DNA from 3 places in the Enterococcus infantis genome. Region 3 is predicted to be linked to each of the others. Evidence: predicted binding sites of a transcription regulator. Region 3 holds the regulator's gene; each other region holds the start of a gene.
What was found. The regulator NrdR, encoded in region 3, represses ribonucleotide reductase genes. The targets are predictions, from matches to a motif close to ACACNATATATNGTGT.
Positions count from the first base shown of each region.

Region 1 (10,952 bases), on a different contig from region 3:
CTGCTCTTTCAAGATGACATCCGCCGCTCGCCCAATCAAGGTCTCTGAAAAACCGTGGGCAATTCCCGCTACCGTCTTCATGCTGGCCGGCACAATAACCATGCCGTCAGTAAGAAAAGAACCACTGGCAATTGCCGCACCTAGGTTTTCTTCCTCATAATAGACGTCCATCAAGGCAATGACTTCTTCTTGCGTCAATGACGTCTCCAAACGAAGATTTTCCCAGGCCCAGCGACTCACTACTCCATGGACTTCCACATCGGGACGACTTTTCAATTTTTTCAACAAGTCCACTGCATAGACTGAGCCGGATGCTCCGGTGATGGCAACGATGATTTTTTTCATAAACAGGTTCCTCCAACATATTCCGATTTATAGTAAACCGGACGTTTTCTCTCATTCACTATAGCATATCCAGCAGCAAAAAAGCCCGCTCTAAAGCCATGTCAACTGATTTTGACACTGAAATATTCCAGAAATCAGTTCAGTTTTACTCAAGCTCTGCTATGATGAATGTATCAGAGGTACCTGAGCAAAATTCTTTTTTTCCATCGTTTTGTTGTTCTCAGTCAGGTTTACCTCTCATTGACTAAAAGCCTAACCATTGCCAGTATTTTTGAACTTGAACTCAAGAAAGCAGGTGCTTCATTATGGATATCAGTCGTCACTTAAAAGAATTACGCTTAGAACACCAATTGACTCAAGAAGAGTTGGCCCAAGCTATTTTTGTCTCTCGTCAGAGTGTTTCCAACTGGGAAAATGGCAAAGGACAGCCGGATATTGAAAACCTGATCCTGCTCAGTGAGCTCTATCACCTTTCCTTAGATGAGCTTTTGCAGGATCAGAAGCTGCCGGACAAACAAAAACCAAAATTTTTCATTGCTCACCGCTTTCTCACTGGTTTTGTCTTTTTATCTTTGACCGCATTGATCTGCCAGATTATTTTTCAACCATCAGGCTTTTTGATTCCTCTTTTTTACAGCCTTCTATGCTTTATCCAAACCTGGCGCTACCTGATAAAAACTAACCGCGGAGCCAATGTGTATGGTCAAGGTGAAAATATGTATGACCCAGCGATTATCTTGTGGGCCCTCACTTATATGATGATCTTGGCTGCGATAGGATTTCAAGGTTATATCAATCCGTAAGTTTCACATTCATCCCCAGAGGAGGAGTTTTTTATGAAAGGCATCGTCGTTACCATTAGCCGCCAGCAGAACAATGCGCTGCAATGGACTTGGCAAGACCAGCAGTACCTGCCTCGCCTTATGAATTATTTGAAAGTCACCTATCCGGCTTATGAATGGGAGATTGTTCCTGGTTATGATTTGAAAAAAATTGATCTCACCCTTTATCAAGCTGCCGCACTGCCCCCAGTCTCAGAGCGATTTGCTAAAACACTGAAGGATCTGGATCCGCAGTTAAAGATCATAATTCCTGATCGGGATGAATTTCTTTACATGATGGCACCTAAGGGAATGGTATTGGGTCGGACCACCGGTTATCTGGTGGCACAAGGCCCCAAGCTTACGGTCCGCGGGCTCCCCTCAGAAAAGCGCCAGGCAGCATTTAGCAATGAAAGCCTACGTCAATTGATGCGAGACTATCCCACCATTTACTGGACTGTGGTGACCTTTGATGAATTGAAGGAAAAATTAGCTGAAAATTCCCAAGATGTCACTGTCGCATTGACACCCCAGGCCATGCCTTATGAAAAATACATTACCACCCATTGGCCAAACACTGCGGTTATCCAAGGGAATCCATCAAAATTAGCCGCTACACCGACACAGTTGGAATTAATTATGATTGCTATTGTCACCACAACCATGTTCTTATTGTGTCTGATGGGTTTCATCAACTGAGCAAGCAACTATATGCAAGAAAATGGATACGACAATCCTCGTGTCAAAGCCCCAGCAAGAACACTCCCCCAGTTTTAAAGAGAAGTCTGTGTTTAAATTTTTTAACATAAAAAGCCAAGTCCCTTCCATTGTTTAATGGAAGGGACTTGGCTTTTGTGGACTCACGTTTGGTAAGGTTCGCTTTGAAGGACGGTGACTAGTTGATTGTCACAGCCTTTTTAACAATGTTCAATTTTTTGAAGCGTTTTGTTGCTGCATCAACTTGTTGTCTTTGACACTACAGCCGCAATTACACTCTTCACATTTTGACGAACGACCGGTGACTTTGTTGAAAACGACCCACCCGGCACCTCCAAAAATTGCAATGCTCAAAACAATAGTCCAAAACATATTATTTCGCTCCTTCTTTTACAACAGCGTCCGGCAGTGTCAAAACAAACCCGTCAGCTTTCTTCACATCAACTTTACGAAGAACCGCCCAAATCATAAAGGCCAAAACAGCTGCTGCTGCAAAGGTTCCGATACCAACTGTGCCGTTTTCAAAGATGATATGTCCGAATTGATAAATCACCAAGCTGACTCCATAAGCTAGCCCGCATTGGTATCCGACTGCTCGCATAGTCCACTTGATATCGCCCATTTCCCGATGAATAGCCCCGATTGCTGCAAAACACGGTGCGCAAAGCAAGTTGAAGGTTAAGAAAGAATAGGCAGCTACCGGTGTCAGAGCAACTGATAAGGCGCCCCAGATTTCTGCGCCATTTTCTGCCACTTCGTCCAGTCCACCATATAGGACACCAAAAGTTCCGATAACATTCTCCTTGGCGATCAAACCGGTGATGGCTCCAACGGTTTCTCGCCAATTGCCCCAGCCTAGTGGTGCAAACAGTGGTGCAATCAAACGACCAAAGGCAGCCAGAATACTGCCGTCTTCACTCACACTCTGGAACGTAAAGCTGTGGGTAGAAGTAAACCAGATCACGATACTGGAAACGAAAATAATCGTTGCCGCATTTTTGACAAAGGCCATCCCACGATCAGCCACCTGATGAAAGACGCCACGAATTTGTGGCAGGTGATACGCCGGCAATTCCATAATAAATGGCGCCGGATCACCAGAAAACAAACGCGTTTTTTTCAACGCAATGCCTGACAACACGATAGCTGCGATTCCGACGAAATAAGCAGAGGGAGCTACCCAACTAGCTTCAGGGAAAAAGGCACCGGTAATCAATGCGATGATAGGAAGTTTGGCACCACAAGGCATAAAGGTCGTAATCATAGCCGTCATGCGCCGGTCTTTTTCATTTTCAATAGTACGACTAGCCATGACTCCGGGAACCCCACAGCCAGTAGCAATCAGCATAGGAATGAATGATTTTCCTGACAAGCCAAACTTGCGGAAAATTCGGTCCATGACAAAGGCGATTCGTGACATATACCCGCAGTCTTCTAAAAGAGCCAAACAGAAGAACAAAACCAATAGCTGTGGCAAGAAGCCAATTACCGCGCCGACACCAGCAATGATCCCGTTCAACAAGAGATCTTGCATCCAAGGAGCAACATTGCCTGCCTCAAGCCAGCCCGCCACATGATTGGGAACCAGTTCCCCGAACAACACATCATTGACCCAGTCGGTTCCCATTACCCCAATCGTTTGAATGGAGATATAATACACACCCCACATCACCAAGGCAAAAATCGGCAGTGCCAAAATCCGGTTTGTGACCACCTGATCGATTCGGTCAGAAACCGACAGTCGCAGATCCCCTTCGTCAGTCATACATAGCTTCATCAAGCGGGCAATAAACTCATAACGCTCATTAACTAAGATTGCATCACTAGTGTCACCAAAGATTTTTTCTGTAATGGCGATAATTTCAGCAATGTCTTTTTGCTGAATTTTGGAAAGATCCAATTGTGCTTGGGCTAGCGAATCCTTTTCAAAAAGCTTCAAGGCATAATAACGGGCTTGCTTTTCCGGTACTGTGTTACCTAAAACGTCGATGATTTCAGAAATAGAAGCTTCTAAACGATCATCATAAGAAGGATAGTGAGGCAGTTGCGCGGCTTCGGCAGTTTCTACAGTCTTTTGAATCGCCTGATCCAGCCCTTGTTTTTTAAGTGCGCTCATCCCGACAACTTCAACACCCAATCCGTAAGCTAATTTTTCCAGATTGATACGTTTACCGGACTTTTTGACGATATCCATCATATTGACCCCGACTACCATCGGTAACCCCAATTCCATCAACTGAGTGGACAGGTAAAGGTTGCGTTCAATATTGGAGCCGTCGATAACATTCAAAATGGCATCTGGTTGACCACTCAACAGGTAGTCACGAGAAACGACCTCTTCAGGTGTATAAGGAGACATGGAATAAATCCCAGGCAAATCCTGAATAGTAATATTCTTGTCTTTTTTCAGTTTGCCGCTTTTACGCTCCACTGTTACACCCGGCCAGTTCCCCACGTATTGCAAAGAGCCGGTTAGATTATTGAAAGTGCTGGTCTTTCCACTGTTGGGATTACCTGCCAGTGCAATCTGCAGCTGTCTTTTTTTCATCATGATGCCGCGGCCTCCTTCTCTACTAAAATATACTCCGCTTCATTTTTACGCAGAGAAAGGGAGTACCCCCGCAAAGACAGTTCGATAGGATCTCCTAATGGCGCCAATTTTTTAACGGTAACTTGCACATTCTTTGTGAGCCCCATGTCCATCAAACGACGTTTCACTGCACCTTCACCGAAGACCGAGACCACTTTGCCGTTATCTCCCACGGCTAATTGATCTAGAGAAAGGATTTCTTTTTCCGTCTGAGCATCCGTTACGAGGATTTTTTCAAGAATACTTTGATCCAAAGCAATGCGGCTATTGTGCAAAAGAACGATGCCGTTTTTCCCTTGCGTCTTTAGCAAGATGACTTCACTGCCTGGAATCAGCCCCAAATTTTGCAAATGTTGCTTAATTTGCGGCTCTTCAGGAATGCTGGTTACCTGATAATTTTTGTGTGGTATTGCTTCTGTTAGATTCCCCATGATAGTTCCCCCGACTTTCACTTTATTGGACTCATTCGCAATTCCCCGTTGCGAATGAGAATTATTCTCAATGCTTTTCTACTTCTGAGAATAAAGGGATTTTCCTTGTAAGTCAACGAGATTTTGCAATTTGTAATAAAATTCACATGGAAAACTTTTTTTGTTTGAACCTTTGTTGTAAACTCTTCAAAACGCAGGAATTAATTGAATGAAAGCGGATACTTCTTTTTCCTTTTACAAAGCCCATCAGCAGCATTTTTCAAAAAAATCCCGTAAGTGTTAAAACAAGCTGGCAGGATTGTTTCTTATAACTGTCTGATGGAGATAACAGGTAGTTAAAAATTGGTCACTGATTAAAGTCAAAATAATTCTTTTCAATTTCTACTGATTTTTCGACGAAAAGAACCGATTCCATGATTTTTTACCTCTCAATACTCCTACAGACAAACACAACCTGTAGTGACTGATAACAATCTCGAATACTATATCTTGTGTCTGAGCAAAGCAAAACCGTTGACTTACTACAGTCATCCGCTATACTGAAAATACCAACAGAAGACATGGAGGATCAGCAGATGAACATTACCCTTTACTCAAAAAATAACTGCATGCAATGTAAGATGGCGAAACGTTTCCTGACAGAGAACGAGATTGCCTTTACTGAAATCAATATTGACGAACACCCCGAGGCGGTAGACCGCTTGAAGGCGGAGGGTTTTCAAACTGTTCCTGTGATCTTGGGTGCGGAATCTGCAATCGTCGGTTTCCGCCCGGATCAATTGCGCCAATTGGCTTCTTAACACACATGCCAAACACGAACTTTCGGCACTTTGGATTTGCCAGCCACCAGGGTCGGCAAGTCCTTTTTTACCGCCCACCAGCTTGAACTGCGGTGGCCGCAATCACAGTTTCAACGAGGAGGATCCCTATGAGTTTAAAAACATTGCAAGATGTCAGCTATTATAAATTGAATAATGAGATCAACCGCCCGGTACACGGACAGATTCCATTGAACAAAGACCAAGAAGCTTTGGCAGCTTTTTTTGAAGAAAATGTCATTCCCAATACAATGGTCTTTAAAGATATCCATGAAAAGCTGGCTTATCTGGTAGCCCAGGACTACTTAGAGGCTGAATTTTTGCAGCAGTATACTCCGGCATTTTTGGAAAAATTGTATGATTTTTTGACCGCTCAAAACTTTCGCTTCAAGTCGTTCATGGCAGCTTACAAGTACTATTCGCAATATGCTTTGAAGACCAATGACGGAGAGTATTATTTGGAAAGCTACGAAGATCGCGTCGCCGTCAATGCCCTTTATTTTGCAGAAGGCAACGAAGAGCTGGCGCTGCAATTGGCAGATGAGATGATTCACCAACGCTACCAACCGGCAACCCCTTCTTTTCTGAATGCTGGCCGTAAACGTCGTGGTGAACTGGTTTCTTGTTTTCTGATTCAAATCACAGACGACATGAATGCTATTGGTCGTGGAATTAACAGTGCTTTGCAGCTTTCTCGTATCGGTGGTGGTGTCGGTATTACATTGAGTAATCTGCGGGAAGCAGGCGCTCCTATTAAGGGTTACGAAGGGGCAGCCAGCGGCGTGATGCCAGTCATGAAGCTTTTTGAAGACAGCTTCAGCTATTCCAACCAATTGGGGCAACGACAAGGAGCAGGCGTCGTCTACTTGAACGTTTTCCACCCAGATATTATCAACTTCCTGTCAGCGAAAAAGGAAAATGCCGATGAAAAGATTCGGGTCAAAACCTTGTCTTTAGGTGTCATCGTCCCGGACAAATTCTATGAACTTGCCCGCAAAAACGAAGATATGTACCTATTTTCTCCTTACAGCGTAGAGCAGGTCTACGGAATGCCGTTTTCTTATCTGGATATCACTGCTGAATATGACAAGCTGGTGGCCGATCCTCGAATCAAAAAAACGAAGATTAAAGCCCGGGATTTGGAAAACGAAATTTCCAAACTGCAACAAGAATCCGGCTATCCTTATATCGTCAACATCGACACCGCAAACAGGGCCAATCCAATTGATGGCAAGATTATCATGAGTAACCTCTGCTCTGAGATTTTACAGGTGCAAAAACCCTCACTCATCAATGGCAAGCAGGAATATGAGGTTTTAGGCACTGATATCAGCTGCAATCTGGGTTCCACCAATATCGTGAATTTGATGGCTAGTCCTGACTTTGGCCGCTCCGTTAAAGCCATGACTCGAGCGCTGACTTACGTGACAGATCATTCCCACATTGACGTGGTTCCTTCTATTGAAAAAGGCAATCAGGAAGCCCACACCATCGGATTGGGCGCGATGGGCCTACACACGTATTTTGCTAAAAACCACATGGAATACGGCTCGGCTGAGTCTATTGAATTCACCGATATCTACTTTATGCTGTTAAACTATTGGACATTGACAGAATCCAATCTGATTGCTCGGGAGCGGGGGATTGTTTTTGACGGCTTTGAAAAATCAGCTTATGCAGACGGCAGCTATTTTGCCGACTATACAGCCGGTCAACATGTCCCTCGTTCACAAAAAGTCAAAGAACTTTTTGCCGGGATTTTCATTCCGACGGCTGCAGATTGGCGCAAATTGCAAAAAGCCGTCGCAAAAGATGGGTTATATCACCAAAATCGCTTGGCGGTTGCACCCAACGGTTCGATTTCTTATATCAATGATACCAGCGCCAGTCTGCACCCAATCACTCGTATGATTGAGGAACGCCAAGAGAAAAAAATCGGTAAGATCTATTATCCTGCAGCCTACCTGTCCAACGATACCTTGCCTTATTACAAGTCTGCTTATGACATGGATATGCGCAAAGTGATTGACGTTTATGCCGCAGCTCAAAAACACATCGATCAAGGAATGAGTTTGACCTTGTTCATGCGTTCAGAAATTCCTGCGGGTCTTTACGAATGGAAGACAGACACGAACAAGCAAACCACTCGTGATTTAAATATTCTGCGTCACTATGCGTTTAACAAAGGCATCAAATCCATTTATTATGTCCGCACCTTTACTGACGACAATGAAGAAATCGGCTCCAACCAGTGCGAAAGCTGTGTCATCTGATTTTTTAAAGTTTGAATTAGCCCTCCGCGACGAGCTGTTTGCGATTTTCATTTGACGTATTTTGAACACGATTGTCAGCAGCTTGTTGCGGACAGCTCTTCTTGGTCCCCAACAAAGAACAATGGAGGAACGATTATGACCAATACCTATTATGAAGCGATCAACTGGAACGAGATTGAAGACATCATCGACAAATCGACATGGGAAAAACTGACGGAACAATTCTGGCTGGATACTCGGATTCCTTTATCCAACGACCTTGACGATTGGCGCAAGCTGACTCCTGCGGAAAAAGACCTGGTCGGCAAAGTTTTCGGTGGTTTGACCTTGTTGGATACGGTGCAATCAGAAAGCGGGATGGATCAGCTCCGCAAAGATGTTCGCACGCCACACGAAGAAGCCGTCCTCAACAACATTCAATTCATGGAATCTGTCCACGCAAAAAGTTATTCCTCGATTTTTTCAACATTAAACACCACTGCTGAAATCGAAGAAATTTTTGCCTGGACCAATACCAATGAATTTCTCCAGAAAAAAGCCGAACGGATCAATGAAATTTACAAAAACGGCACGCCTTTAGAAAAAAAGATTGCCAGCGTCTTTTTGGAAACCTTCTTATTTTATTCAGGTTTTTATACCCCACTGTATTATCTTGGCAACAACAAGCTGGCCAATGTAGCAGAAATTATCAAGCTGATTATTCGCGATGAAAGTGTCCACGGCACGTATATCGGCTATAAATTCCAGTTAGGATTCAATGAACTGCCTGAAGCAGAGCAAGGACAATTGAAAGATTGGATGTATGACTTGCTTTACGAATTATATGAAAACGAAGAGCGTTACACCGAAGAACTTTATGACGGAATTGGCTGGACAGAAGAAGTTAAAACCTTTTTGCGTTACAATGCCAATAAGGCCTTGATGAACCTCGGTCAAGACCCACTGTTTCCCGACACTGCTGATGATGTCAATCCAATTGTCATGAACGGGATCTCCACCGGAACATCAAACCACGATTTCTTCTCACAAGTGGGTAATGGTTATCTGTTGGGAACCGTAGAAGCAATGCAAGATGATGATTATCTTATCGGTATGTAAGTAATTTGCAAATTTCCCAACACCGACTTTTAGCCAACCAGCAGTAGTGTGGATAATTCTACTGCTGGTTGGCTTTTTTGTTAAATTATCAATTGATAGCTATAAAAGCGTCTTTTTGCTTTGCTATCCTTTTTATGTGCTGGAATGAAACAAATCAAGCAAGACTTCCTCTTATTTGAAATTTCAATTACAGCCACTGCTCAAAGCCTTTGATCGAACACTGCAAAAAAATCGGCAAATTATTGGCAAATTCCATCCAGGCCTTGTTACCGATGGGCTGTTACAGTAAAATGAGGACTCGCTGGCTGATGCTAGTTTTACCTTTACTTTATCAATGAAACGAGGAGAAAAACCGATGATCACATTTTACCTAGCTGTGATAGGGCTGATTGGCTGTAGTTTGCTTGCTGTCTTCAGTCTGGCTTGTGATTGGCTAGATGTTTCTGGGGCCCTGCTCTTACTTGTGATGGGCACAGCTATTTTTGCTCTTTCACCGGTGATGGCAGGTTATCTAGCTCTGTTTTTTGCTATGAGTTATCTAGTCCAAGGATTGAAAAAGTACTTTCGGAAAGCTCCATCACAGGTAACAGCTTTGACCACTGGTGGGCAGCTTGCTGATTCCGATGAACGTATTGCAAAAAGTCATGCTCGAGATGGTTGGCAGGTGGTTGCAAACTGTGGCCCTTTGTTAATTGCATTACTTTGGCAACAACTAGCCGGCGGTGATCCTCGTCTCGTATATTGTCAAATTGCTGTAATTGCTGGTGCTGCTGCTGATACTTGGTCATCTGAGATTGGTGTGCTGTCCCGACGACCGCCTCGTTCACTACTGACAGGACGTCCTTTAGCAGCCGGTTTATCTGGTGGTGTCAGCTTGTTAGGAACTTGCGCTGGAATAGCAGCGGCCGGAATAATTGCCGGTGTCTGGTGGTTGCCTAATCAGCTGCTATTTCCACAAATGACCAACGGACTCACCTTCTGGTTACCGGCCCTTTGTGGGTTTGCTGCCACATGGATCGACAGCTTATTAGGAGCAACACTGCAACAAAAATACCGTTGTCAAATTTGCGGCCGGATTACCGAAAAAACGCAGCATCATGGGGCGGCTACGCAAAAAATCAGTGGTATTATCGGCTTCAACAATGATACCGTCAACTTTTTCAGCGGCCTCTTAACATTGGGACTGGCCTATTTGTGGCAGGTACTTTTCTGAGTAGCGCTAATCGTGTTTGCCGCTGATTCTAAATTTGGTAAAAAGAAAGACCGAAAGTGGCGTCATTCGGACGCTACTTCCGGTCTTTTTTTATAATTTTGAAGCTGCTGCATCATCCACGATAATGATTGCATTGGGATGATTTTGTAAAACAGAAGCTGGTAGATGGTTTGTTACTGGTCCATCAACTGTTCCTTTGATTGCATCTGCTTTGTTTTCACCAAAGGCCATCAAGATCAGTTGTTTTCCTTGCATGATAGAGCCGATTCCCATAGAGATCGCTCGTGTCGGCACATCTTCAACTTTGTCAAAGAAACGTTTGTTAGCTTCAATTGTTGATTCTGTCAATTCTACGACAGCTGTTTTGCCTTCTAAGTCAGCACCAGGTTCGTTAAACCCAATGTGACCGTTCACGCCGATACCCAAGATTTGGATATCTACTGGGTTAGAAGCAATGACTTCATCATAGCGACCACATTCAGCTGCCAAATCTGCCGCTTTGCCATTTGGTACATAAGTGGCTTTGAAAGGCTTTTTATCAAACAAGTTCGTGTTCATAAAATGACGGTAGCTTTGTTCGTCGTCGCCGCCTAAACCTACATATTCATCTAAGTTGACAGAAGTCATCTCAGAAAAGTCCAGATCG
Region 1 covers NZ_JBMHFB010000001.1:61,123-72,074, forward strand. The annotation lists gene ACOMA8_RS00270 (UbiX family flavin prenyltransferase) at 1-345, opposite strand, end outside; gene ACOMA8_RS00275 (helix-turn-helix transcriptional regulator) at 651-1,148, shown strand; gene ACOMA8_RS00280 (hypothetical protein) at 1,182-1,865, shown strand; gene ACOMA8_RS00285 (FeoB-associated Cys-rich membrane protein) at 2,094-2,255, opposite strand; gene feoB (ferrous iron transport protein B) at 2,257-4,431, opposite strand; gene ACOMA8_RS00295 (FeoA family protein) at 4,431-4,904, opposite strand; gene nrdH (glutaredoxin-like protein NrdH) at 5,480-5,704, shown strand; gene nrdE (class 1b ribonucleoside-diphosphate reductase subunit alpha) at 5,833-7,995, shown strand; gene nrdF (class 1b ribonucleoside-diphosphate reductase subunit beta) at 8,131-9,093, shown strand; gene ACOMA8_RS00315 (DUF92 domain-containing protein) at 9,449-10,306, shown strand; gene ACOMA8_RS00320 (glucosamine-6-phosphate deaminase) at 10,397-10,952, opposite strand, start outside.
Region 1: nrdH (glutaredoxin-like protein NrdH) is a predicted target of NrdR. The motif match lies at 5,384-5,399, and genes of this name have one in related genera.

Region 2 (10,952 bases), on a different contig from region 3:
AGGAGGAGATTTTATGGACACAGGAAATATTGGATTTATCATCGTTTGTACGGGATTGGTGTTTATTATGACGCCGGCGCTGGCTTTTTTCTATGGGGGCTTGGCACGACAAAAAAATATCTTAAATACCATGATGATGGTGATTGCCGTCATGGGTTTGGCTTCGATTTTGTGGATAGTAGCCGGCTATAGTCTGGCTTTCAGTGGAGAAAATTCCTTCGTTGGTAACTTGGATAAAGTCTTTTTCAAAGGTGTCGAAACGACGGCTGTTAACGGCTTACCAGAGGGATTGTTTGCGGCTTTTCAGATGATGTTTGTTTTGATTACAGCAGCGATTTTGACAGGTGCGGTAGCTGGTAGGATGCGTTTTTCTGCAATCTTAGTCTTTTTAACGGCTTGGATTCTGTTGGTTTATGCACCAATTGCCCATATGGTTTGGGGCCACGGTTTTTTGGAAGAAATCGGTTCAATTGACTTTGCTGGCGGAAATGTGGTGCATATCAGCTCCGGAATCTCAGGCTTAGTATTGGCGGCAGTGCTGGGAAAACGTCACCGGCAAAAAGGTGAAGCATTTGCTCCTCACAATATCCCCTTTGTTGTTTTGGGGACTGGGCTTTTATGGTTAGGCTGGTTTGGCTTCAATGCCGGTTCGGCGCTAGCTGCTGACGGTACAGCAATCCACGCACTTTTAACTACAAATACAGCAGCGGCGGCAGGGATGCTTTCTTGGATGGGAATCGAGTGGGCGGTAAAAGGCAAGCCTTCTATCGTCGGTACCTGTACCGGTGCGATTGTTGGACTGGTCGCCATTACACCGGGAGCAGGATTTGTTTCTATCGGTGCGGCGTTGGTCTTTGGTTTGTTGGTTTCGCCAGTTTGTTTCTTTGGAATCCAGCTGGTCAAAGATAAGCTGGGCTTGGACGATGCGCTGGATGCTTTCGGATGTCATGGCTTGGGCGGCATTTTTGGCGGTATCATGACGGGGATTTTTGCCGATCCGTCAATTGGCGGCAAGACCGGCTTGCTTTTCGGTGAAACAACCCTCTTTATTGCCCAGATTCTCAGCATTTTATTTACCTTAGCTTTTGCCGGTGGCGCCAGTTGGGTGATTATTTCAGTCATCAAAAGAGTCATGCCGATTCGAGTGAGTACGGCCGAAGAAGTCGCTGGTTTGGATAATGTTCTCCATGACGAAAAAGCTTATAACACAACGCTGGGATTGGAATAAAAGTAAATACCTGAATCTTTTTAACGCGGGACTCCCTATTGTTCTATACAGAACGTTTTTGCCAAATAGTGTGTCAATCTCTGAAAAAAGAGCGGGACTATCCTTATATGGAGAAGGGAACGGCGTGGACTTTGTCAGATAAAGTCAGGGTTAGTTGTTGTTTGAAATTTTTAACAAGGAGAAGACGAGTCACTTCTGTTTTTTTAACGGAAGTGACTTATTTTTGTGCTTTGTTTTTGACAGTGCTCACTCTAAAAGGCGGGGAAACGACGATTATCAGGCTATCTTTGTGGATTGTACAGGAACGTTCGTTCGGTTATAATGGAGAGAAAAGAAGGGTAAAGCGACAATCAGGTTTATGTCAGGAGGTGCCAGATGAGCGGATTGCAGTTTCCTTTAAAAAATGATACGTCTCGTAAGATCATTCATATCGATATGGATGCTTTTTTTGCATCGGTGGAGGAGCGGGACAATCCGGAGCTGGCGAAGCATCCATTGGTCATCGCCCGTCATCCTAGCGATACTGGCGGACGGGGGGTAGTGACCACTGCCAATTATCTGGCTCGCCAATATGGCATTCATTCAGCGATGAGTGCTCAAAAGGCATATGAGCTGTGTCCTCAAGCAGTTTTTATTCCGGGAAACCATGAGAAATATCGAGAAATCTCTCGTCAGGTGAGGGCGGTTTTTCACCGCTACACGGATATCATTGAGCCGGTTTCGATCGATGAAGCTTATTTGGACGTGACAGTCAATAAAATGCAAATTCAATCTGCGGTCAAAATCGCCCGTATGATCCAACGAGATATCTGGAATGAGGTTCACCTGACTTGTTCAGCGGGAGTCAGCTACAATAAGTTTCTCGCCAAGCTGGCTTCGGATTATCAAAAACCTCGGGGCCTGACATTGGTGGCCCCTGATGAGGCAGAGGAATTTCTGAGGGTTTTACCGGTAGAAAAATTTCACGGAATCGGCAAAAAAACGGTGCCAAAGATGCATGAATTAGGGATTTTTACTGGGGCAGATTTGTATGAGGTCAGCGAAATGGAGCTGATTCGGCTTTTTGGTAAAATGGGCTATTCCCTATTTCGAAAGGTCCGAGGTATCCACGATTCTCCCGTCAATGTCACTCGCGATCGGAAATCTGTTGGGAAAGAACATACCTATGGCAATCCGCTGTCAACAGAAAATGAGGTCTTGGGCCAGCTGCGGCAGTTAGCAGAACAAGTCGCATTGGCGTTGAAAAAAGAAAGCAAGCATGGTCAAACGATCGTCTTAAAAGTCCGGTATGCTGACTATACCACCATCACGAAACGACATACTCTCAATCGCTACATTTCTGATAAAGAAGCGATTTTTTCAGAAGCCAGCTTGATCTTTGAAGAGATTCTGGGAGTAGAAAATGGTATCCGGCTTTTAGGCATTACCGTCACCAATCTCGATCCGGTAACCTACGAAAATATTCTCTTACCTTTGTGGCAAAATGACGCTACGTCCGATAAGTCTCAAGCAGGCGCCGACGACAAAAAGGATTCAGAGCTATAAGTAACTTTCAAATAAAAGAAATTGCAGGGGCGAGTCGATTTAAGTGAGAACTGCTTTTTAGTCTGCCCTTAAAATAGTTAACAATAAAAAGCAAAAAGCCAAGTCGCTTCCACTGTTTTTCAATGGAAATGACTTGGCTTTTCGTTGTGGCTCGCGTTTGGTAGTGTTTGCCTCGTAAGTAGTTCATAGGAGGCTTGTTTGCCAGTTTAAGGAAACTTTCATAGCGCCACTTTAGAGTGAAGTTTCAGTTTTTTTATTGCCGAGGGAGTTAGATGAGATCTTTTTTGCGAATCTGTTCGTAGCTTTCGGCGGCGTCTTTGCATTTATCCCAAATAATGGCTCGACCGGCAGCTAATGAGCGGGGCACATCAATGATCCGCTGATTGCTGCTGCCGCGAAACTGCAAATTCAAGTTGCGTTTGCTCAGTTCAAAGCGGCCGTCCACTAAGATATCAATGCTATGAAGCAATTCTAATTTGTCAGGAGTCTCCAGAAGCAACTCTTCAAAAGTATAGCCGCTCCAACTCCAAATATCTTTTGTATCACCGAATGTTTCCTTGACTCGACGAACGACTTGCAGACAGACGGCTGTATTCAAAAAAGGTTCGCCGCCTAAAAGCGTCAGTCCTTGTACGTAGTCATGAGCCAGATCGGTGAGAATTGTTTCTTCAAGTTCCGGGGTAAAAGGCGTGCCGTAGCGGAAATTCTGGACGGCTTTATTGAAGCAGCCCTCACAGGCAAAAAGACAACCGGAGACGTACAGACTGTTTCGAACGCCTTCTCCATCAACAAAGTTAAAGGGTTTGTAATCGGCGATATGGTGTTGGCTGTAGTTTTCTGACAGCCATTCTTGTGGTTTGGGATTGCGCATGACAAGACTTCTTTCTATAGGGAATCTGTAAAACTCTATGAAACAGTAGGAATAAGAATAACCGAGAAACAAGTCGAACAGCTGCCTTTTCTAAAATTCAGAGGGCTGTCGTCAACGTGTTCCTCGGATAGTCGTTTCTGCCAAAGTTAGAGAATGACTCCTGTGTTTTGGCAATTGTCAGTGGTGATTACTTCATGTGTTTGACGCGAGAAGAAATTTCTTTGTGACGGCCGTGGACCATTGGACGAGCTTGCGGATTGCCAAGATAGCCGCAAGTCCGTTTTACAACGTCACAAGTTTTTGGATCATGGTTGTGACATTGAGGGCATTCGAACCCTTTTTCAGTCGGTGTGAAATCCCCTTCAAACCCGCATTCGTAGCAGTGATCAATTGGTGTGTTGGTACCCAAGTAGCCCACCTTATCGTAAGAGTAATCCCAGACAGCTTCCAAAGCTTTCGGATTTTGCTGCAGCATTGGGTATTCACAATAATGGATAAAACCACCGGAACAGTATTTCGGATAATCTTTTTCAAAGTCCAGTTTTTCAAATGGTGTCGGATTTTTGCGGACATCATAATGGAAACTGTTGGTGTAGTAATCTTTGTCGGTGATATTTTCAACTTTACCGAATTTTTCGGTATCCAAACGACAGAAACGATCCGTCAAGCTTTCAGAAGGGGTGCAGTAGACGCTGAAGTGATAGCCATATTCGTTGCCCCAAGCATCCGCATGAGCTTTCAGTTCTTTGATAATCGACAAGGTGAAGTCTTTAGCTGTCGCGTCCTGCTCCCAATCACCACCGTAAAATGCAGAGGCAACTTCGTACAAACCGATGTAGCCTAATGAGACTGTCGCACGTTTGTTTTTAAAGAGTTCATTGACATTGTCCCCACGGTTTAGTCGTTTACCAAAGGCACCGTACATGTACAAAATTGGCGCGTTTGCCGGTGTTGCTTCTTTACAACGCTCAACTCGATAGACCATTGCATCTTTGACAATTTCCAAGCGTTCTTCCAAAATCTGCCAGAATTTATCCAAATCTCCGGCAGCTTCCATAGCGATACGAGGTAAATTCAAGGTCACGACTCCCAAATTCATCCGGCCGACATTGACTTCTTGACCCTGTTCGTCTTTCCAGCCTTGTAAGAAGGAGCGGCAACCCATCGGCACTTTAAAGCTGCCTGTGAGTTCTACCAGCTTGTCATAATTCAAAATATCCGGATACATCCGTTTAGTGGCACATTCTAAAGCCAACTGTTTGATGTCGTAGTTGGGATCAGTTGGGGCATAATTGACGCCTTTTTTAATGGAAAAGATTAGTTTCGGAAAAATCGCTGTACGACGTTCGCTCCCCAGACCGTTGATACGAATCTGTAAGATCGCCCGTTGGATTTCCCGTTCAAACCAAGTGGTCCCCAGACCAAAACCCAGTGACGTAAATGGCGTCTGACCGTTAGAGGTAAAGAGGGTATTAATTTCATATTCCAAACTCTGCATGGCATCGTAAATGTCTTTGCGAGTCTTTTCTTTGGCGTATTCTTGCCGTTTTTGCGGTGATTCAATCCAACGATCGGCATCGTTCAGGTGCTTTTGATAGTTCAATTCAGCAAAAGGTGCTAACAGCTCATCAGTACGGTCAGCCGAGCAACCACCGTATTGGCTGGAAGCAACGTTAGCGATAATTTGTGAGATTTGTGCAGTGGCCGTCTGAATTGATTTTGGTGATTCCACTTCTGCATTGCCAATTTTGAAGCCGTTGTTCAACATCCCTTTGAAGTCAATCAGACAGCAGTTGGTCATTGGTGTGTAAGGATGATAATCGAGATCGTGGTAGTGGATGTCACCTTTTTGATGAGCATTTGCTACATGAGGCGGCAACATTTTCAACCCAATCGACTTGCCGACAATACCGGCAGTTAAATCCCGCTGTGTATTGAAAACATCAGAATCTTTGTTGGCATTTTCATTGACGACAGTCCGGTCTTTATTGATGAGTTTACCGATGGTGAAGTTGATGTCAGTGGCTTTGCTTCTGGAAAAATCGCGACGGGTGCGGTAATTGATATAAGATTCAGCCAACTCATATTCATTTTTTTCTAACAGAATATGCTCCACCACGTTTTGAATCTCATAAATTTTGACATTTTCTGTAAAACGTTCGGCAATCTCAGAATCTACCCGCTCGACGATCTCTAAAATCCGATCGTGATCCAGGGGGGACAGGGCTTGATAATTGACAGCTTCACGTTTGGCTTTCACCAGGGCATCATAGATCTTCTGGTCATCAAAATCGACCAGACGACCGTCACGCTTAATAATCTTCATTTCACGAAGACGGGGATGAGAACCAAAAGCAGCGACGTTCTCGCGTTTTATTTCCATCATAGGGCATACACTCCTCTTCTGATCAACAAGTTGCGGCTGTAAAATCAGGCTTCTTGTTTTTCTTCACGTCCTATCATAGCGAAAAAAGTACAAACAGGCAACCTATATATAGTACTAAATTTAACTGTAAGGCGTTGGAAAACACTAGATATTGTGTTTGGGCTTCTTGAAAAAAGAATGAAAGCACAAGGGGACAAGGTTTCAACCCCCTCGGCTTTTTATAAAAAAATCATGTAAGAAAAAAACTGTTTTTTGTTTAGCAAAAAAATCCAGTTGGAAAAATTTACCCCAGAACAAACAATCAGTGGCCTAATCTGTCACTTCTTGTAGGAAACTTCTAGACTGTACTATATAGAAGAAAACCGTCACTTTGTGGAGTGCAACTGCCGGTAAAGTTGTCGATTTTCTGAATTCTTGATAGTATGAAGCAAAGATCGCCAGAGGTTCGGTGGCGGAAAGGAGCAGTTATGAAAAAAATCATCGATGTCAAACACCTTAGCAAAACCTATGGCAATCGCTTCAATGAGACCAAAGTTTTGGACAATTTATCTTTTAGTGTAGACGAAGGAGAATTCGTGGGCATCATGGGTCCCAGTGGTGCCGGGAAAACTACGTTGATGAATATACTGGCCTCTATCGCGTTGCCGACATTTGGAACAGTGGAAGTTGCCGGTAAAGATGTGACCAAAATGGGGGAAAATCAGTTGAGTGATTTTCGACGGCAAGATCTGGGATTTATTTTCCAGGAGTTCAATTTATTGGACACACTGACTGCCAGAGACAACATCATCTTACCCATGGCTATTGACAAGCTGCCGGTGAAAGAGATTGATACGCGCCTTGCCCACGCAGCGGAACTGTTAGGAATCAGCCACTTGTTGGAACGCTATCCGGCAGAATTGTCAGTGGGGCAGCGGCAACGAGTGGCAGCGGCGCGAGCAATCGTGGTTCGACCAAAAGTCATTTTTGCCGATGAGCCTACCGGGGCGCTGGATTCAAAATCAGCTACCGAATTGCTGCATTATTTGGCCACTGTCAATCAGGAAGAGGATGTCACCATTTTAATGGTGACTCACGATCCTTATACCGCCAGTTATTGCAACCGTATTTTATTCATCAAAGATGGGGTGTTTTTCTCCGAAATCGTCAAACGAGGCAGTCGCAAAGAATTTTTCAATCGGGTGATCGATATGCAAGCGACGATTGGCGGAGGGGGTAAGCGTCATGCTTACTAAGATCTCTTGGCGCAGTTTTTTGCGCCAGTATCGGGATTATAGTATCTATTTTATCTGTATGATGCTCGCAGTAATGATCTATTATTCCTTTGGGGCGATGACCAATGACCAACCGCTGGTGCAACGTGCCCAACCGGACATCCAGATATCCTATGTATTGAGCTTGGGCAATCTGTTTATGCTGCTGATACTCGCAGGATTTATGCTGAGTGCCAATCGTTTTTTTGTCGTTAAGCGTTACCGGGAAGTCGGCTTGTATCAGCTTTTTGGTTTGCGCAAGAGCCGCATTATCATGCAGTTTGTGATTGAGAACTTCATAATGAATACGCTGGCTTTTGTTTCTGGAATTGTGATGGGAATTATTTTTTCAAAATTTTTCTCCATGATTTTGATTAAAGCGATGGATTTAGAGCTGGCTAGTCATTTTTTCATCTCGTTGCGGTCAATTTATGCGACGATGATCGTCTTTTTTTGGATCTCGCTGGTGATTGCCGGGCAAAACGCTTGGTTAATTTATCGCCATCAGCTAATCAATCTGTTTGAAGCCAAATCTCAGAACACAATTCGCAAAATGCCGGCAACCCTTTGGACCGGAATCTTTGGTGGAATGGGCCTGTTTTTTTTGGTAGGAGGCTACTGGCTGTCATTTTTCAGCCGTGAGTATATGATTCATTACATCTCGGCTACGGGAAGCTACGGCATTGTCTTCTGGTTGCCCTTTTTGGTGTTGGTGCTGTGTATTATTGGCACCTACCTGTTTTACCGTTTTACATTGAAGGCATTGTTTGAATGTCTGCGGCGATTGCGACGACGGTCGTATCAGTACCTGCGTTTTTATGCGTATGGTAGCGGGCGCTTTCAGATGCTGAACAATTGGCGCTCGTTGGCTTTTGCAACGTTAGCGACGGCTGCGGCGATTACAGTGATCGCTGGGGCAATTTCAGTCATTAGCATTCGCTCCCAGATTTTGTTCAATAGCAACCCTACTGATTTTCAGATCAGAGGAGAGGAGAACAAAAAACTGGAACAAGAGATCAAAGCAGTAGGCGGTGAAGTCACCGAGGAGACCCAACTGCATTTCAAGGTAACGGTGGCCCATATGACTCGCCGCTTTCTCCATAATGATGAGAGTCAACAAGAACAACTCTACGATCTTTTAACAGAAGAAGAATATGCCGCTTTTTCAAAGCAACACAAAGAGTTGCCGGAGATTCATTTGAACACTGGGCAAGAAGCTGTCTTATTTGACTATGAGTATAATATTTTTCGTAATTTAACAACCGTTGACCGCAAGTTCATACTTCCTAATGGACAAGCGGTACAAGTCAATAAGATCTATCCGGATTATCTGGGGGATTCGAATATGCGCTATGGTGCTGGTGTGTTGGTAGTGAAACAGTCTGTCTATGAAAAGGCGAATGGTATCATTTATCCGGTGGCAATGATTGATGCCAAAATGCCATCAGACCGTAGCTGGTCACAAAAGTTGGGAGATCGCATGACCACCGAATGGGGGGACGAGATTCGCTACAACTATCAGTATACTACAGGACATTTGTCAGCTGAATTCACTAAGGAGAAAATAGAAGATTCAACTGCAGACACCACTTCTTTTAGTTACAATCGGCTGAATTTTACTAGCCGTTATAAAGAACTGCGGCGGTTTCGACGAGAATCCGGGATTTTTGTCTATGTTGCTATTTTTATCGGTGTGACTGTCTCGGTAACCACTGCCGGTATCATGATGTTGCGGCAGTTTTCTCAAATGAGTAACGAGCGTGAGAACTTCCAACTGTTGAAAAAATTAGGTATATCCCGTGGCTCCATTCGCAGTCTGATCTATCGCCAGCTGTCTTGGGTCTTTTTACCGCCGGTGTTGCTGATTACGGGACATTCATGCTTTGCGATTCACCTGTGGGCACAATTCATCCACAGTGACGCTTATTGGCTGGCCTACCTTTTCTGTTTGGTTATGGCGTTATTGTATGTGATTGCCTATCTGATTACGGCTCATTTTTATATTCGTTCTGTTGAAAGCCAATAATTCTGCTAAGGGATGGAGTGGGGACAATCGTTGAGTCACCGTCCTACGAACCGAATCATGCCAAATGTGAGAGGCAAGCAAAAGCCGACGATCTTCCATTAAAATCATTGGAGGATCGTCGGCTTTTGCTTGCTGTAAATTTCAAATGCTGGCTATAAAAATAAATTTAAGGAAAACTCAGGAAATAATCCGGGCTTTTCGGAATGTGACGAAAGTGTTAGGGAGAAAGCGCTTGTTGATAGGGGCAATCACTGTTCATTTTTTTGGAGAGCCTCTAGAATGGACTAGAAGAATTAGAAAGTGGTCTGTTTTTTCGAACCTTCCCTAAAGACTGTGATCTATAAGCACTTCAAGTGATGTTTAATCGGTCTCAACAATGAACACAGCAGAGTTACTGATGTTCGAGAAGTTGCAGTGAGACCAAAAAAAGGCTTGCTGAAAAAATGCGAGGAGGAAATGACATGAGGCAATGGTTGAACAAGCCCAAGACACTGTATTGGCTGTCTTTTATCGGCAAGACGTTGTTTTATTTTGCGGTGGTCCTCATATTGATTTATCTGTACCATTATCGCAACATCCAAGGTGGTAATTTTATCTATAACGAGTTTTAGAAAGCAGGTGATTAGATGCCAATTACAAGTATTATTGAAGCCATCGACAGCTGGCGCAAGCAAACACCAGAAGCCTTCTGTTACCAAGATGGCACCCTGTCTTATACGTATCGTCAGCTGGGGGATTTCTCAGAAAGATTGGCGGTTCATTTCGATGAGCAACTGGTGCAAGGTGCGCCGATTATGGTATACGGTGATTTAGAATTTGACATGCCAGCGGTCTTTTTGGCAGCCATCCGCTCTGGTCATGGCTATATCCCCATCGAAGCTGACACCCCCAAAGAACGCATCCAGTTGATTCTTGAAGTAGCCCAACCGGCCCTGATTGTCGCCGTCGAAGCTTGGCCGGATATCGAAACGTCAGTGCCTGTGTTGGCAGCAGAACAGTTGCAGGCAATCTTTTCAAAAGCAGTCTCAGAGGCTGCGGTTGCACAGTTGACACCTTTACAACCGGATGAGACTTGTTACATCATCTTTACCTCGGGGACTACAGGGGTGCCTAAGGGAGTGCAAATCAGTCATGAAAATCTGTTGTCCTTTGTAAATTGGGAGCTGCAGGATTTCCCTATCGAAAGCGGCATGCGCTTTATGTGTCAGGCACCGTTTTCCTTTGATTTGTCCGTGATGGATTTGTATCCGGCGTTGTGCTCTGGCGGAACATTGGTACCGATGAAAAAAGCGGTTATCGAAGATTTCAAAGAACTCTTTGTCCGGCTGCCGGAAATGCAGTTGGATGTCTGGGTCTCCACGCCTTCATTCATGGATATTTGCCTGATGGAACAGACCTTTAATGAAAAGACAGTTCCAACGCTGAAGGTCTTTTTATTCTGTGGCGAAGAGTTGACCAAGCAGACGGCCAAGACGTTGTTGGACCGTTTTCCTAACAGTCAGATTTTCAATACCTATGGACCCACAGAGACGACGGTAGCTATTTCAGGTGTTCAGGTAACGCCGGAAATTTTGACAGCCTCTGACCGGATTCCTATCGGGTATGTTAAAACAGACACCCGCGTGGTAATCATGGAAAAAGAG
Region 2 covers NZ_JBMHFB010000017.1:13,396-24,347, reverse strand. The annotation lists gene ACOMA8_RS14275 (ammonium transporter) at 14-1,228, shown strand; gene dinB (DNA polymerase IV) at 1,604-2,773, shown strand; gene nrdG (anaerobic ribonucleoside-triphosphate reductase activating protein) at 3,042-3,644, opposite strand; gene nrdD (anaerobic ribonucleoside-triphosphate reductase) at 3,832-6,030, opposite strand; gene ACOMA8_RS14255 (ABC transporter ATP-binding protein) at 6,498-7,265, shown strand; gene ACOMA8_RS14250 (FtsX-like permease family protein) at 7,255-9,309, shown strand; gene ACOMA8_RS14245 (teichoic acid D-Ala incorporation-associated protein DltX) at 9,771-9,920, shown strand; gene dltA (D-alanine--poly(phosphoribitol) ligase subunit DltA) at 9,936-10,952, shown strand, end outside.
Region 2: nrdD (anaerobic ribonucleoside-triphosphate reductase) is a predicted target of NrdR. The motif match lies at 6,172-6,187, and genes of this name have one in related genera.

Region 3 (10,952 bases):
GGTGCAGTCTGACGAGGCTGTTTATGGCAAAGGCGCCAAACGCGGGTTACCAGAAGATGAGGAGACCATGTTTGCTCATTTGGCACGGAAAATCCAAGCTATCCACTGGCTGAGTGACAGATTAGATGCCGATTTGAAAGCAAAAGACCAGTCCGCTTTATTTTATGAGATGGAACTCCCGTTGTCTTTCATTTTGGCAGAGATGGAAATTGCGGGTATCACGGTAGATCCGACACGCTTGCAGAAAATGAAAGGCGAGTTTTCCGTTCGCTTGCAGGAAATCGAAAAAAAGATTTTTGAAGAAGCAGGAGAAGTCTTCAATATCAATTCACCCAAACAGCTGGGTGTGATTTTATTTGAAAAAATGGGTCTGCCAGTAATTAAAAAGACGAAGACTGGTTATTCCACGGCAGTCGATGTTTTAGAGCAGCTGCGGGAACAAGCACCAATCGTTGACGATATTTTAAACTATCGGCAGATTGCCAAGATTCAATCGACTTATGTGGAAGGTTTGTTGAAAGTTATTGCACAAGACGGGAAAATTCACACACGATATGTGCAGACACTTACGCAAACAGGACGGCTGAGTTCAGTGGACCCTAATCTACAAAATATTCCGATTCGTTTAGAAGAGGGACGGAAAATCAGACAGGCATTTGTTCCTCGAGATAAGAACTGGTTAATCTACTCTTCTGACTATTCACAAATTGAACTGCGGGTGTTGGCCCACATTTCCGATGATGAACATTTGAAAGAAGCCTTTGTGGAAGGTCAAGATATCCACGCTTCCACTGCAATGCGGGTTTTCGGAATTGAAAAAGCAGAGGATGTCACACCGAATATGCGCCGTCAAGCCAAAGCGGTTAACTTCGGGATCGTCTACGGTATTTCTGACTATGGCTTGTCACAAAACCTGGGAATCACACGAAAAGCCGCGCAGCAGTACATTGATACCTATTTTGAAAAGTATCCTGGGGTCAAAAAGTACATGGAAGAAATCGTGCGAGAAGCCAAAGACAAAGGCTATGTTGAGACACTATATCATCGTCGGCGTTATTTACCGGAGATCAACTCCCGCAACTTCAACCTGCGAAGCTTTGCAGAGCGGACAGCGATTAACACGCCAATTCAAGGCAGTGCCGCCGATATTTTGAAAATTGCCATGATTGATTTAGCTCGTCGTCTAAAAGAAGAAGAGCTGGATGCAGTTATGTTACTGCAGGTCCACGATGAACTGGTTTTTGAAGTACCTGAAGACCAGTTGGAAAGATTGGATGCTTTGGTCAAGGAAGTCATGGAACAGGCAGTAAGTCTCAGTGTGCCTTTAATCACTGATTCATCTTGGGGCAAGACTTGGTACGAAGCGAAATAGCAAAAAGTCGTCGGGCAATCGGTTATTTCGATCGCACGGCGTCTTTGATTTTCTTATAGGAAGGCAAAATCCTTGTCAAAACTTAAGGGCGTCTTTTAAGCTGTTATAGTTATTGAGTTATAAAAGTACAGACAAAAAATGTCTCGTGAGGAGATGGATTCAGATGCCGGAATTGCCGGAAGTAGAAACTGTCCGAAAAGGCCTGGAACAGTTGGTGGTTGGAAAAACGATTGAAAAAGTTGAAGTTCGCTGGCCGAAAATCATCGAAATGCCAGAAGTTCCGTTGTTTCAAGTGTTGTTGGAAGGACAAACAATCAAAGAAGTCCACCGTAGAGGGAAGTTTCTTATTTTTAAACTGACAGATCACGATTTGATTAGTCATTTGCGGATGGAGGGAAAATACGAGTTCTTTCCCGCAGCAACGTCGAAAGAAGAGGTTGTGGAGTTGGGAGACACCTCGCTTTTAGCAGCAGAATCTAATGCTGCCCTTCGTTTAACAGAAGAACAGTTAAAAAAAGCAAAACTCGACCACGACTTGGAGAAAAAAAGGGAGCTTTTTCCCATCACAAAGCATACCCACGTCCTCTTTACCTTTACTGACCACAGCCAACTGCAATACCGGGATGTCCGTAAGTTTGGCCGGATGGCATTGGTAGCCAAAGACAGTGCAGATCAATACAAAGGAATTCGCCAGTTGGGTCCTGAGCCGCGACCAGAGTTGTTCACCTTTGACAATTTTAAGACAGGTCTACTGCGTTCTAAAAAGGCGATTAAGCCACTGTTGTTGGATCAGCGGTTGGTGACAGGGTTGGGAAATATCTATGTCGATGAGGCATTGTGGCAGGCAAAAATTCATCCGGAACAGCCGGCAGACACGTTGGCAGATAAAGAAATCCAACAGCTAAGGACTGCGATTATCGACGTCTTGGAGCGGGCTGTTCTAGCGGGTGGCACCACGATTCGAACCTATCTCAATGCATTGGGAGAGGCTGGGAAATTTCAATTGTCGCTGAATGTTTATGGACAAACCGCTAAGCCCTGCCCCCGCTGCGGTAGCCCAATTATCAAGATTAAAGTTGCTCAGCGGGGAACGCATTTGTGTCCCCACTGTCAAAAGCTGCAGCATCGTCAGCCGCGACAACCGCAAAATAGACGCGGCAAGGAGGAGAAATGACGTGACATTTGTACTTGGTGTGACTGGTTCTATTGCGACTGGTAAAACAACAGCTGTAAATGTATTCAAAGAATTTGGCATTCCGGTAGTGGACGGCGATCAAGTCGCTAGAAAAATTGTAGCACCCAATGAGCCAGCTTTAGCAGCCATCGTTTCGACCTTTGGCCAAGAGATGTTAACAAAAACCGGGCAGCTTAATCGCAAGCGCTTAGGCGACATTGTATTCAATGATCCCCAAAAAAGAAAACAATTGGATGATCTATTAGATGGTTATTTAAGAGAAGAGATTTTGCGACAGATTCGTACATCAGCTGCGCAGGCGTCCTTAGTAGTAGCTGATATTCCGCTGTTGTTTGAGCGGGGATATGAACAATACATGGATCAAGTGGCTGTTGTTTATATTCCGCAAACACTCCAGTTGGAGCGGCTAATGAGTCGAGATCAACTATCGGAAAAAGAAGCCCAGCAACGCATTGATAGTCAACTGTCCATTGAGGAAAAGGCAGCACGAGGAGATTGGGTCATCGACAATCAAGGGGAGCCTTCGCAAACTCGTCAGCAGATCCAAGATTGGCTGCAAGCCCATCATTTTATTGAAAACTAGTTAAATACTGTATCAACCGCGGAGAGTTTTAGCTAAGCAGCTTCGCGGTTTTTTCGGTGTTCTCTGCTTACTTCATCGGGTTTTTCTGTTATAATTATGAAAGATAAAGAATATGGAATCACGGCCTAAAAGCTGTTTGTAGAATAGTTTTCAGTGAAAGTAGAACAGTCTTTCAATCGTCTACGAATTATTATTTATTAAAAAAAGAAGGTGGAATTTATGCGTTGCCCAAAATGTCATCATAATTCAAGCCGCGTCATCGACAGTCGCCAGACGGATGACGGTCGCACGATCCGCCGCCGTCGCGAATGTGAGAACTGCGGCTACCGTTTTACAACTTTTGAACGAATTGAAGAAACACCACTTTTGGTGATTAAAAAAGACGGCAAACGGGAAGAGTTCAGCCGTGATAAAATTTTGCGTGGTTTGATCCGTTCCGCTGAGAAGCGACCGGTGGCAATGGAACAAATGGAGCAGATTGTGGACCATGTGGAAGAACGAGTGAGAGGTCTCGGAGAAAATGAAGTCTCTACCATCAAAATCGGTGAATATGTGATGGAGGAATTGAAAGAAGTCGATGAGATTTCCTATATTCGCTTTGCCAGTGTCTATCGCCAGTTCAAAGATATGTCGGTGTTTTTGAAAGAGCTACAAGAAATCGTCGAAAAAGCTAAGAATGGGGAAAATTGATGGGTTTATTTTGCAATAAGCGCTTTGCAAGAGTTTCTCTTCACCGCTGTATTGCTATGATCAAGGAGCTGTAAACTTGGACTATTCGAAAGAACAATTAAAACCAAAAGAAATTTATCGTCCTTTTAAAGCTCGTCCTTTACAAAGGGATGGAGAACAGGCGCTGTGCCATCTGTATCAACCAATCATTGGCAGCGATGCCGTGGCGGTTTATCTCTCTTTATTGACAGATGCAGAAGATGTTTCGCAAGATGAGTTTCTTCACATGGATGCACTGACTGCATTGGATATGGGGATACCACGCTTTGTTAGTGCCCGTGTCCGTTTGGAAGCAATTGGATTGTTGCGAGTATATACCAAAAATGACCGAGAATTAGGTCGACAATTTTTATATGAACTATTGGAGCCCGTGACACCAACGGCTTTTTTTCAAGACTCTCGTTATTGTCAATTACTTTTGCAAAAGGTCTCTCAGCACAAGTTCAATCAGCTGGCTATCCGCTTTGCTCCCAAGGACTTAGTTTTAGACGGATATCGTCAAGTGACTAAACGCTTTGCTGAAGTCTTTGGTGGAAAAACTGACTCAGAAAACTGGGCCTTAAACAATGCGGCAACATTAGACATCGAAAAGCAAACAGCAGCCTATCAAAATTTTGAGGACACCGGTGATTTGAAGGTGACATTGACAGATCTGGATTGGACTTTTATGAAAGATCTTGCCGAGAAGGAACACTTGGAAGCAATCGTCTTCACTGACGAACTTCGGGAGAGATTAGCCTTTTATCACGAGTTGTATGGCTATAATGAGATGGAGCTGGTTCAGCTGTTAGCAGATACGCTCCTGTTAGAAAATGGCAGCTTGACCATGAAACAGTTGGATCGTTTGGCAGAAATGCGGATGAAAGAGGCCCCTGTTGTTAAGCAATCAAGTGGATCAACTGATGGGGATGAGTTGATTCGCCGCAAAAACACTTTTTTAGCACAGGGGTATACAGAAGCAGACTGGCAAGCCATCCAAGCGGCCGAAACCTATCCGCCGTTGAAATACTTGCAAGGACTAAAAAAGGCCAAGCGGAGTTTTGTTACTAAAAATGAAGAATGGTTGTTAAAGGACTTAGTAGAAAAATCACCGCTGCCAAACAGTGTAATCAATCAGCTGATGAGTTATGTATTAGTGGATCAAAACAAGAGTGATCTTAACTCACGATTGGTAAATACTATTGCTACCGATTGGTCAGAGAAACAGTTGAAGACACCGGAAGACGCGATTACCTATGTGCGTCAAAGAAAGCTTGAGCTTGAAGAAGAAAAACAGAAAAAAGAAACCCGCAAGCAGGAAAATGCCAAGCGCTTTTCCAGCAATCGGCCCCAACGAACCGAGAAGCTGGAAGACTGGTCCAAATATCAGACAAAAACTGATCCAAAGCTTCAGGAGGAACTGGAACGGCGCATGAAAGAATTTTTGAAGGAAGAAGGTGATGGGTGATGGAAGACGTCGGTAAAACTATCAGCAATATGATGCGTGGCAACAACTATCAAGGACGTTATCAGGAAATGGTGGCAGCTATTTTGAAAGACCCAGATGTCCAAGACTTTTTGCATGAAAATCAAGAACGTTTGACACAAGAAGATATTGAAAAGAGTTATTCGAAACTCTATGAATTTGTCAAAGAAAAGCGCAAATTCCAATTAAAGGATCCAACGATGATTGCGCCGGGGTATGAGCCACGCCTGACGCTGAATTACCATTATGTGGATGTCTCTTACGTACCAACAGATGAACTGCTGGCTCAACGAGAACAAGAAGAGATAAAAAAACGTATCCAAACCTATGACATACCAAAAGATATTCGCAACGCTACCATGAAAACAGTATCACAGACCGCTGAGCGAACAGCGATTATTCTTCAGATTCTGCAGTTTGTCGAGGACTATTCCAAGGCACCTGGTGAATTTCATAAAGGACTGTATTTAGCTGGTGACGTGGGTCGAGGAAAGACTTATCTTTTAGGTGCAATGGCCAATGAGCTGGCAAAACGGGGCTTTGAAACTATGTTGGTTCATTACCCCACTTTTTCTTACAATATCAAGCGCAGTATCGGTGATAATACTGTCAATGAGAAGATGGATCCAGTCAGAAGAGCTCCTATCTTGGTACTAGACGATGTCGGTGCAGATGCGATTACCTCTTGGACCCGAGATGAAATTTTCGGTGTTATCCTGCAATATCGTATGCAAGAACAACTACCAACCTTCTTCACCTCCAATATGACGATGGCTGCATTAGAGGGATTTTTGACCTTTTCAAAAGATGGGGACGAACCTTTAAAAGCAAAACGCCTAATGGAACGGATTCGTTACTTGGCAAAAGAAGAAATTCTTCAGGGCCCAAATCTGCGTAATCCTTAGTCAATCTGTTAAATAAGAGATATCAATGGGAAATTTAGGGAGGGGATTATCATCGAAACGATTTTTTGGGGAACGTTAAAAGAAGACAGCGAGTCTACAAAGAACGCAGGAAATATCCGATTATGGCTGGAAAATATTACAGCGGACAAAGATCCTGAGAATATTCTGCCGCTTTTTCAAAGCGCAGGGGTGATTGTGCATCTCGTACCTGAACAGGTAAAGAACCTCCCCACTGATAGCAGCCTAAAAAAAGGAACACGGCTTAAACTCACACTTTCGGGATTGCCTATCATGACGATGTCGATTCCACCACAAATTCCCGGGCGCTCCGTAGCCTTTGTTGAACCAGCTTCGGAGGAGACCCTTATGAACCATTTAGAGAAAAAATGATCGCCAAATGGCAAAAGTCGAAGGATTACCGACTAATGGTGAGTTAAATCGGCTCTTTGTTGCCGAAAAACCACTGGATTGAGAAAAATGAATGAATTATTGGGAGTGTTTTCCTTTGAATGAACACAGTTTATCAAAACGACTAGCAATGGTAGGCGCTGAAGTGCCGTCTGGTGCGCGTTTGGCAGACATTGGCTCAGATCATGCTTATTTACCGACAGCATTGATGCTTGAGGGGAAAATCCAATACGCCGTTGCTGGTGAAGTAGTAAAAGGTCCGTTTGAATCGGCCAAAAGACAGGTGGCTAAAAATGGATTGTCAAACAAAATAACTGTACGTTTAGCGGACGGATTGGCGGCTATTGTTCCGGAAGACCGTATAGATACTGTAACAATTGCCGGAATGGGTGGAACGTTGACTGCTCATATTCTGGATGAAGGAGTTCGCAGTGGAAATCTGCAGAAAACTGAGCGACTGATTCTACAGCCAAATGTTGGGGAACAAAATGTCCGCCAATGGTTGATCGCCAACGAGTATTGGATTGAAAGAGAACATATTCTAGAAGAAAATGACAAAATCTATGAAATCATCGTTGCCCTTCCAGTAACAGCGGCGAAGATAGACTCACGTAAAGGGGAATACACGGAAAAAGATCTCTTCTTTGGTCCCTTATTGGCAGTTGAAAAATCACCGATCTTTCTTAAAAAATGGCAGAAGGAACGACAAAATCGGCAGCGCGTGTGGAATCAGTTGCAACAAGCAAGCACCCCTCAAACAGAAAAAATCACGGAGATAAAAGAACAGTTATCCTGGATTGAGGAGATACTGGCGGACTAGGATAGGCCTAAAAACACCGGTAGCTTATTTGTCTATCGGAGTTTTTTTGCTGTTTAACGGTGTGTATTTAGTTTAGATTATTTTGCGAGGAGGAAGCGTAGATGAGTATCGCAGCAAAAACATTTATTCGTCGATTTGAAGAATTTTGTCCCCTTTGGCTGGCTGAAGAAGGAGATCCGGTAGGTCTTCACATTGGGACGTTAGATAAATCAGTTAAACGGATTATGATGACCCTGGATGTCCGACCGGAAGTTGTTGCCGAAGCTGTCGCCAAACAAGTGGATTTGATTGTTGCCAAACATCCCCCTATTTTTCGACCAATTAAACGGTTGACCTCGGATGATCCCCAAAATGCTATGTATATGACATTGGTCAAGCATGACATTGCAGTCTATGCTGCCCATACCAATATGGATATCATTCATGATGGTCTCAACGACTGGTTTTGTGAGATGCTCGGCATACAGGTAGATGATTATATGACTCGCACCCATGTCGAAGGACTGAAAAAATTGGTGGTCTATGTACCGAAAGCAGCGGCTGAAAAGATGCGCTTGGCATTGGGTGCTGCCGGGGCTGGTCAACAGGGAAACTATCAGGATACTTCCTACACGATGTTTGGGGAAGGTCGTTTTACGCCAACGAAGGCTGCCCAGCCTTTAATCGGTCACGCTGAAGTTCCGGAAACTGTTGAAGAAGCTCGGATTGAAGTTATTTTCCCGGAGAAGAAGCAAGGAGAAGTTTTGAAAGCCATGTTTGCGGTTCATCCCTATGAAGAACCAGCATATGATCTGCTTTCTTTGGATAACGACCCGGTGACTTATGGGATTGGCCGCGTGGGGAACCTCGCGCAATTGCTGGCGATTGAAGACTTCTGTCAGCAGGTAAAAAAAGTATTTGATTTAGATGGGCTGCGTCTAGTAGAACCTCAGCAGGACGCCAAAAAGATGGTTCAGCGAATCGCCATCTGTGGCGGCAGTGGGGGGAACTTTTACTTGGATGCCCTAGCTAAAAAAGCAGATGTTTATCTCACGGGTGATGTCTATTATCATACGGCCCACGATATGCAGGCACATGGCTTGACGGTAATCGATCCGGGGCATAACATTGAACGTGTCTGCATTCCGCGCTTTATTGATAAGATGGAAGCTTGGAAAAAAGAACAAAACTGGGATGTGGAGTTTATCGCTTCTGAAACGAATACAAATCCCTTCCAGTACCGTTGAGAGGCTATTGTTAGCTAGTCCGCTTTTTTTGAAACAATACATTTGTCACACACTAATTTTTTGGAGGAATCAACATGTACGAAAATTTACTGCCACGCTTTTTGAAATATGTGAAAACTGAAACTCGCTCAAATTCACAGAGTAAAACGACACCGTCAACTGTTACTCAGGTTGCCTTCGCTCATGAATTGGAAAAAGAGATGACGGAGTTGGGACTGCAAGAAGTTTTTTATAATGAATCAAACGGTTTTGTGATTGGTACTCTACCAGCCAACACCGATAAAGACGTACGCACAATTGGTTTTATTGCCCACATGGATACTGCGGATTTCAATGCCGAAAATGTTAATCCTCAAATCATTGAAAATTACGATGGGGAATCTACTGTTCAATTGGATGAAGAGGGGAAGTATACCTTAAACACTAAGGATTTTCCGAATCTGAAAAATTACGCGGGTCAAACATTGATCACAACAGATGGTACGACGCTTTTAGGAGCTGATGATAAGTCAGGTATTGCTGAAATTATGACAGCAATGGAAATTTTGATTAAAAATCCTGAAATTAAGCATGGCACAATCAAAGTCGCTTTTGGACCGGATGAAGAAATCGGTATCGGCGCTGATAAATTTGATGTCGCTGAGTTTGGGGCAGACTTCGCTTATACGATGGACGGCGGACCGGTTGGTGAATTGCAGTTTGAAACCTTCAATGCTGCACAAGCGGAAATCACGATTGAAGGAAAAAATGTGCATCCGGGTACGGCAAAAGATACGATGATCAATGCGATTCAATTGGCCATTGATTTTCAAAATGCCTTGCCGCAAGATGAAGTTCCAGAAAAAACTGACGGCGCCCAAGGCTTTTTCCATTTGATGGCAATCTCAGGTTCTCCTGAAGAGGCTAAAATGAGCTATATTATCAGAGACCACGATCGCAAGGCTTTCGAGGAACGCAAACAGTTGATTGAAGCAACCGCTGAAAAAATCAATGCCCGCTTTGATCATTCTCGCGTCCACGTCGAACAATACGATCAATACTACAATATGCGGGAAATTATCGAAAAAGACATGTCTATCGTTGAACTGGCTAAAAATGCGATGCTGGCATTAAGCATTGAACCTGTGATTGAACCTGTTCGTGGTGGAACAGACGGATCCAAACTTTCTCAGATGGGCTTGCCGACACCAAATATTTTTGCCGGTGGTGAAAATATGCACGGCCGCTTTGAATTTGTTTCTCTACAGGCCATGGAAAAGGCTACAGATGTTATTGTGAAGATTGCTGAATTGAATGCAGCTGAATAAATGTAAAAAAACTTCTGAAAAACTGGTTGAGTCTGTCAGTTTTTCAGAAGTTTTTGTGTGCCAAAGCTGTGTTCCAGACAATCAGTTTTGCTCCAGATTTTAAGGAAGCAAATCTTTTGGTTGATCTGTATCTTGGGAAAGTAGCTGGTGATCAAGAGCAGTCATTTTTTGATTGGCCTCCTCGTACAAGGCGGGGATTTGCTTTAATAGCTGCTGTGATAAGGCCAGGGGATCTTCTACACTGGTAGTTTTAAGTTCTACCGTCGAAACTTCTTTTACCAGTTTCTCTATGATGCCGCGGGTTTGATCCACAACTTCAGCTGGTAATAAGGCTGTATTATAGGAAGCGTAGAGGGTACTCACCGCTGTGATAGTAGCGGCATATTGCAATAACCAGGTGAAAATGTACTGTAGGTCCAATTCGGCTACATCTTTAGAAGCAATCCTAGAAACGAGAGTTGCGACTGGAAGGAGCAGTGAGGGAGGCTGCAGTTCATTTAGCGACAAGTTTTCTTCTTCAAGATTTTGATGTTGGGCCAAGTCTAATCGATAGGAGACAAAAAGGAGCTGATCCAAGGTTTCTAGTACAAAAACACCGGTGGCTTTATCTTTTTTGTAAGTAGTCGTTTCTGGAAGTGCGGTTTGCGCCTGTTTTTTACTGATCAACCAGGGAGTCGGTTTGATATAGAGGTTGAGATACCGTTCTTTTGAACTGACCAGCTGATTTAGCAGCGATTTCTTTGAAGTGGATGCTGTCAATTCTTCCGCCCATTGCTTATCAGTTATTTTTTTTAAGATTATCAGGTAATCCTCCCGAAGACTCAGCTCGTTTACCGCTTTTTTATCGGAAGCATTGAAGCCTTGCACAGCATAATAAGCAACCTTCCAGCAGTTGGCTTGTCTTGCCAACTCATTGAGCGCAGACACTTCAATGACTTTCCC
Region 3 covers NZ_JBMHFB010000008.1:110,569-121,520, reverse strand. The annotation lists gene polA (DNA polymerase I) at 1-1,372, shown strand, start outside; gene mutM (DNA-formamidopyrimidine glycosylase) at 1,536-2,546, shown strand; gene coaE (dephospho-CoA kinase) at 2,548-3,150, shown strand; gene nrdR (transcriptional regulator NrdR) at 3,370-3,840, shown strand; gene ACOMA8_RS10830 (DnaD domain protein) at 3,917-5,326, shown strand; gene dnaI (primosomal protein DnaI) at 5,326-6,249, shown strand; gene ACOMA8_RS10820 (tRNA (adenine(22)-N(1))-methyltransferase) at 6,755-7,477, shown strand; gene ACOMA8_RS10815 (Nif3-like dinuclear metal center hexameric protein) at 7,579-8,703, shown strand; gene pepT (peptidase T) at 8,778-10,010, shown strand; gene ACOMA8_RS10805 (hypothetical protein) at 10,110-10,952, opposite strand, start outside.